DNA from 3 places in the Xenorhabdus sp. TS4 genome. Region 3 is predicted to be linked to each of the others. Evidence: riboswitches for the same ligand, from Rfam matches in the RefSeq annotation. Region 3 holds a riboswitch; each other region holds the start of a gene.
What was found. Region 3 has a riboswitch for thiamine pyrophosphate ahead of thiC (phosphomethylpyrimidine synthase ThiC). Riboswitches for the same ligand answer to the same signal wherever they lie in the genome.
Positions count from the first base shown of each region.

Region 1: linked by a shared signal. The riboswitch ahead of thiD (bifunctional hydroxymethylpyrimidine kinase/phosphomethylpyrimidine kinase) and the one ahead of thiC (phosphomethylpyrimidine synthase ThiC) in region 3 are both predicted to bind thiamine pyrophosphate.
Region 2: linked by a shared signal. The riboswitch ahead of thiB (thiamine ABC transporter substrate binding subunit) and the one ahead of thiC (phosphomethylpyrimidine synthase ThiC) in region 3 are both predicted to bind thiamine pyrophosphate.

Region 1 is NZ_NKHQ01000082.1:56,223-58,497, forward strand. Features, by position in the region: gene fbaB (class I fructose-bisphosphate aldolase) at 1-336, shown strand, start outside; gene thiD (bifunctional hydroxymethylpyrimidine kinase/phosphomethylpyrimidine kinase) at 394-1,191, opposite strand; TPP riboswitch at 1,235-1,327, opposite strand; gene cspC (cold shock-like protein CspC) at 1,452-1,661, opposite strand.
Region 2 is NZ_NKHQ01000005.1:62,842-65,116, forward strand. Features, by position in the region: gene thiB (thiamine ABC transporter substrate binding subunit) at 1-828, opposite strand, end outside; TPP riboswitch at 963-1,067, opposite strand; gene rppH (RNA pyrophosphohydrolase) at 1,190-1,720, shown strand; gene ptsP (phosphoenolpyruvate--protein phosphotransferase) at 1,730-2,275, shown strand, end outside.
Region 3 is NZ_NKHQ01000001.1:63,029-65,303, reverse strand. Features, by position in the region: gene thiC (phosphomethylpyrimidine synthase ThiC) at 1-962, opposite strand, end outside; TPP riboswitch at 1,110-1,234, opposite strand; gene Xets_RS00215 (HAD family phosphatase) at 1,305-1,967, opposite strand; gene nudC (NAD(+) diphosphatase) at 2,123-2,275, shown strand, end outside.

The sequences.
Region 1 (2,275 bases), on a different contig from region 3:
AAAATGGCTGAAACTAATGGTGGTTATACTGCTATTGGATTTGGGCATACGGATAAACGCGTCTATAGCAATTTGACCACCGAACATCCGATTGATCTCGTTCGTTATCAAATTGCTAACTGTTATATGGGACGCGCTGGATTAATCAATTCAGGTGGTGCTTCTGGGAACAATGACTTAAGTGATTCTGTCCGCACTGCCGTTATCAATAAACGTGCCGGAGGGATGGGATTGATCCTTGGCCGCAAGGCGTTCAAGAAATCGATGAAAGAGGGCGTTGAGTTAATCCACTCCGTACAGGATGTTTATCTCGATAAGAAAATTACCATCGCCTAATCAATTAGATTTAGTACGTTCAAAATGGGGATCTCTGCATCCCCATTATCCAAAAATTCACCACCATTGATGAAAATGGTGGACGGGTCCAATGCCATGACCAACTTGCAAACTATCCGCCTGTATCAGCGCATTTTGTAAATATGTTTTGGCAACCGGTAACGTACTTTGCCAATCAGAATAACGTGGACGCAATGCAGTAAGTGCCGCAGATAAAGTACAACCAGTCCCATGAGTATGCCATGTATTTATTCTGGGTGCGGTAAAACGCCACTCCCCTTCCGGGGTAAAAAGCCAATCCGGGCTTTCCTCATTATTCAAATGTCCGCCTTTCAATAAAACCGCCTGACATCCCATTGAACGTAATGCTCTGCCCTGCTGTAACATTTCATCTTCAGTATTAGCAAGATCACTGTTCAATATGGCTGCCGCTTCCGGCAAATTAGGGGTGATCAGAGAAACAAGTGGCAGCAATTGCTCTACCATTGCGGTAATGGCCTCCGGTGATAACAAGGGATCACCGCTTTTCGCCACCATGACTGTATCCAATACAATGTAGGGAATAGGATAACGATGAAACGACTCTGCTATTACAGCGATATTGGCTGCATTCAACAACATACCAATTTTGGTGCTGTCTATCCTGACATCTGAAAGTACTGATTCTAACTGAGCAGCAACAAAAAGGGGATCAAGCTCATAAACGGATTGTACGCCCAGTGTATTTTGTGCAACCAACGCAGTAACAACTGTCGTACCGTAAGCCCCAAGCGCGGAAAAGGTTTTTAAATCGGCCTGGATGCCGGCACCACCGCTAGGATCGGTTCCTGCGATAGTCAGTGAGTTAATTCTCATTATGGTGATTCCTACCACCAGCTAAAGAAAAGCGGTATCGGAATAAGAGATACCATGACTTCCCTACGCTGGCATTATCCAGATCAGGTAATACGGGTACTTCTCAGTTCAGTAAAGAACGCCCCGAGTCAAAATAAAAATCACCCTATTAGTACTCCAATAGAGTGATATTTGCAATAGGTTACCGTCAGATATTAAAACCAAACTAACGATAAATAGATTTAGCCAGTAATTAGATACCAGCCAAATTAAATTTATTACTATAAAGTTGTGACATTTGCAGCAGCAGGACCTTTAGGGCCATCCTGAATTTCAAACTCAACTTGTTGGCCTTCAGATAATGTTTTAAATCCATCTTTCATAATTGCAGAAAAATGTACAAATACATCTTTGCTACCATTAGTTGGAGTAATAAAACCAAAACCTTTAGACTCGTTGAACCACTTCACAGTACCAGTGATTTTTGCCATTTCAAAAATTTCCTTTGAATCACTTTATTAGCCTATTGGCATAAAAATAAACAAACCAGTATTAGTTGCTGTTATTTATTAACAGAACAGTACTTCGTTTACCCATGTGTTTTATCACATACTCTTTATATAATCGCAAGCCATTTTTTTCAGGTGCTCGAGCCAACGCACATATTTAAAATCCTTAATCTCTATTCTTATTTGAAATTACTCAATAATTTTTAAGTCACATAACCTCATGAATTCACATAAAAAGAAAAGTTCACTCCAATAAATACCTTTAATAAGACTAATACATAATACTGTTTTCCATATCTATTATGGTGTAGACCAGAGAGTTATCGTTATGCAAAATTCATTTTAGATAACTATAAAAATTATAGCTAATTTCACTTATTATTTTTGAACAGACAATATAGTCGTTTTACATGTAACCAACTTACTTTTTGTTTATCATTTATTAAATATTATTCAATTATAATATTTGTAGGATGATTTTTTACTATTCATCCATATGATCTTTCTCATACGATTTATTAATCTCATAAAGTACATTTTGCTGGAGTTGTTAGAGTCTAAAATGAAACTACATTGCCCAAAAAAGAGTATAAACA
Region 2 (2,275 bases), on a different contig from region 3:
CATGAAATTCATAAACTTTTGCGCCAGTTCTGGCTGTTTACTTGAGGCCACTTGAGCGGCCACTTCAATCTGCAAATAATGTCCTTCCTTGAAGATAGCGGCGGCGTAGTTATCTTTTTTCTCTGACATAATGTGATAGCCAGGTGATGTGGTATAGCTCAGCACCATATCACCTTCACCTTTCAGAAACAGGCCATAGGCTTCACTCCAGCCTTTAGTGACGGTGAGTGTCTTTTTGGAAACTTTTTGCCACTCCTGAACGGCTTTGTCGCCATAGAGTTCCTGTATCCAGAGCAGTAGTCCTAAGCCTGGCGTGCTGGTGCGTGGGTCTTGGTAAATAATCTTCCAATTCTGGTGGCTATTGATTAATTCATCCATACTTTTGGGTGGATGAGGCAGGGTATTTTTGTTGTAAATAAAGGCAAAATAACCGTAATCGTAAGGAATAAACGTCGTGTTGTGCCATGTGATGGGTAATTTCAATTTTGAGGTATCGACGTGACTCGGTGTGAATAACCCTGTTTGCTGAGCGGCTTGAATCAGGTTGTTATCTAACCCCAGTATAATATCTGCGGGTGTTTTTTTGCCTTCCATCCTCAAACGGTTCAGCAAAGATACACCATCTTCCAACGCAACAAGTTTCAGTTCACAGCCACATTCTGCTTCAAAGGCTTTTTTGATGGCAGGCCCTGGTCCCCATTCAGAGGCAAATGAATCATAAGTATAAACTGTCAGGGTAGGTTTCGTCTGAGCTGTCTGAGCAAAGACACTGGTAGAAAGAGACAGCAGGCTGATAGCCATAAAGCTGGAAAATAATTTCGTAAACACTTTGCTCTCCTATAGTTGCATATATCAATAGTTAAAAAATATTGATGATTATATACATTAATGACTAATGTTTGTTATTAGCAGATAGCAAAGGATCTGAGAAGATGCTAAATGAAAATGACATCTGTTATATCAATGATTAGCGTCTCAAATCCCTACGACGGTACTAACCGGTTCAGGTTCGACGGGTTTGTTCTCAGCAATACTGTTTTGCGACAGCCGCACCCCGTTGAGATGGCGGTATTGTAGAGATTTCGGCTACGTCTGCAAAGTCTAATCATAGAGGTTTAGGTTTACCGCTTGAGATGAGTGTGAAACAATTAGCTATCTTTTTAAATTTGTTATACCGAGAGGTAGTCTGGTGATCGATGATGATGGCTACCGCCCGAATGTAGGAATTGTAATTTGTAATCGCCAAGGGCAGGTTCTGTGGGCCCGCCGTTATGGGCAGCATTCCTGGCAGTTTCCTCAGGGGGGGATCAATCCAGGGGAATCACCAGAGCAAGCGATGTATCGCGAGTTGTTCGAAGAAGTTGGTTTAAATCGCAAAGATGTACGGGTGCTTGCCTCAACCCGGAGTTGGTTGCGTTACAAATTACCCAAGCGTTTGGTGCGTTGGGATACAAAGCCTGTTTGTATCGGGCAAAAGCAACGTTGGTTTTTATTGCAGTTATTGTGTAATGAAGCGGATATTAATGTGCAGCGCAGTAAGACACCAGAGTTTGATGGTTGGCGCTGGGTGAGTTATTGGTATCCTGTCCGGCAGGTCGTTTCTTTTAAACGAGATGTATATCGCCGTGTGATGAAAGAATTCTCTTCTATTGTGATGTCAACACAGGAGCCGGTTTCATTATTCCATTCACCTTATTTACATCGTCGTAGAAAAAATTAGGTAATTGCTATGCTCATGCGCTTGCGGGAAATTGTCGAAAAGGTTGCGATGGCAGCTAATTTGTCTGAAGCGCTTGAGTTATTAGTCAATGAAACGTGTCTGGCAATGAACACGGATGTCTGTTCTATTTATTTGGCGGATCATCAACGGCAATGTTATTACCTGATGGCAACCAAGGGGTTAAGAAAACCCAAGGGGCAAGCAATTCGCCTCTCCTTTGATGAAGGCGTTGTGGGGCAAGTTGGGTGTTTGTCCGAATTAATTAATCTTGCTGATGTCCGTGACCATCCCAGTTTTAAATATATTCCCCAAGTAAGAGAAGAAAGTCTGCGGGCTTTTTTAGGTGTACCGATTATTTATCGTCGCCAATTGCAGGGAATACTAGTTGTTCAGCAATATGAGCGACGGTTATTTAATGAAAGTGAAGAATCTTTCATGGTGACATTGGCGATGCAGCTTGCTGCTGTTCTCGCTCAGGCGCAAACAAAAGGGTTGTTTGACCAGTATCGTCAGACCCGTATTAAGGCGCTTGCTATTTCTAATGGCATTGTTATG
Region 3 (2,275 bases):
AGTGCCTGATAAATCGGGACAGTACCAATGGGAACCGGACTATTGCGCAGTATCCATTCGCGGGTTTCGTGGATGTAGCGTCCGGTGGAGAGATCCATCACTGTATCTGCACCCCAGCGGGTAGACCAAATCAGTTTTTCCACCTCTTCTTCAATGGATGATGTGACGGAGGAATTACCGATATTGGCGTTCACTTTCACTAAGAAATTACGACCAATAATCATCGGCTCAGATTCAGGATGATTAATGTTGGCGGGAATAATCGCGCGGCCGGCAGCCACTTCTTGGCGGACAAATTCTGGTGTGATGTTTTCCGGTAAGTTAGCACCGAAATTTTGCCCTGCATGTTGCTGGCGCAAGATTTCACTGTGAATACGTTCACGCCCCATATTTTCGCGTAGTGCGATAAATTCCATTTCTGGTGTGATGATCCCTTGGCGTGCATAGTGCAACTGGGTAACCCGTTTGCCCGATTTGGCTTTTAGTGGATGCGGGCGATGATGAAAGCGCAGGTGATCTAGTCCGGCATCAGTAAGGCGCTGTTGCGTGAAATCGGAGCTGAGAACCGAAACAGGCTCGCTATCATTGCGTTCATCAATCCACGGTTGGCGGCGTTTAGGTAAGCCTTTCTCGACATCCAGTATGGCCGCCGGATCGCCGTAAGCGCCAGAAGTGTCATAAACGGGAACGGGTTCGTTTTCCTCAAATTGGGGATTTTCTTTTGTGCCACCAATGAGTGTAGGAGAAAGTTGGATCTCACGCATAGGTACTTGAATATCTTGACGTGAGCCTTCAAGGTAAATGCGATTTGAATTGGGAAAAGTGATCCCTTGAACGGAATGGATAAATGTTTGTGCCGCATCTCTTTGAGCCTTACGGGGCCGTGCTGGCTGGATTTTAGGCGAGATATCAGCCGTTGGAATAACAGTATCCGAAATAACGATATTGTTGGACTTAGACATAGCAAATTCCTGACTGTGTTATCGCCTGTCTCATTGTTGAGCAGGCTTAAGTTGAGAAAATTGCTTGTCTGGAGCTCGCAGGGAGTAATGGTTGGTGCTGATTGGTATCTGTACATGTATTTGCATAGATGTACGATGACTGGCAGCGGGGTGATTACTCTTGTTCCCTTCGCGGGTATTAGCCCGATCAGGTTCTGCGGATCCCGAATTAACGGTCTCAGCCTGTGTCCATCGTGATATACGTTGAACGCTAGGCACTCCGACAAGAAAAAACACCCCAAAGTATAAAGGGGATTGTGAAAACTACAACCCCCGTTTTGGGGAACAGCACACTAAATTATTTTATAAAACCCACTTCAACTGTTTCCAACCGCGTATTTCAGCTTCTGATTGCAATTTATTATCTGCGTTAATAGTAAAGACTTCGTCAGCAAATAAACACATTGGCAAGTCATTTATGGAATCGGTATAAAATGAGATATGTTGTGGGGATAAGTTTTGTTCTTCAAGCCATTGTTGCAGGCGGGCAACTTTGCCTTCACGGAAGGTTACAATTCCCTGAATATCGCCAGTATAGCACCCCGCTTTCATTACCATATCAATACCCATTGCTGTCTGGATGCCAAATGCAGCCGCGATTTTTTTAACTATGAAAGAAACGGTAGCGGAAATAATAATGATTGGGATGTTCTGCTGTTGGTAAATAGCCAATTGTTTTTTGGCGGCAGGATAAAAAATGGGTTTGATTTTGGTTTCCACAAAATCGGCCAACCAGATATCTATTTGTTCAGCAGGAATTTGTTGGAGTGCCTGTAAACTGAAAGCCAGATATTTCTGCATATCCAGCTTACCCGCACAGTAATCAGATATCATTTTTTGATCTGCTTCGATAAAACGAGGATCGGTAATAATTCTTTTTTCCCATAGATATTCCGTCCAAAGGCGGCCGGAATCCCCACAAATCAGTGTTTCATCCAGATCAAATACAGCGATTTTCTTTGACATTACTGTGATTCCTAATTGAAGAAGGGTATTCAGAAACAGGGTTAATATAACAAGATTGAAGACGAAATAAGATAAAAAGGCGTATGCTTTGTTTGTAGTGATTTTGGGCAAAGTATCATGGGAATAATGACATAACCAATGATGGAACAGATATTATGCAACAAAAACTGATAGGTAGAGAACAAGGCTGGTGGATTGTCAGTCTTGAAAATCGGGTTTGGCTACCACAAGGGGAGTTACCTTTAGGTACGGCCAATCAGTGGTCATTGCAAGGTCAGATAGCACAACCCATCGGTGAGTGGTTAGGG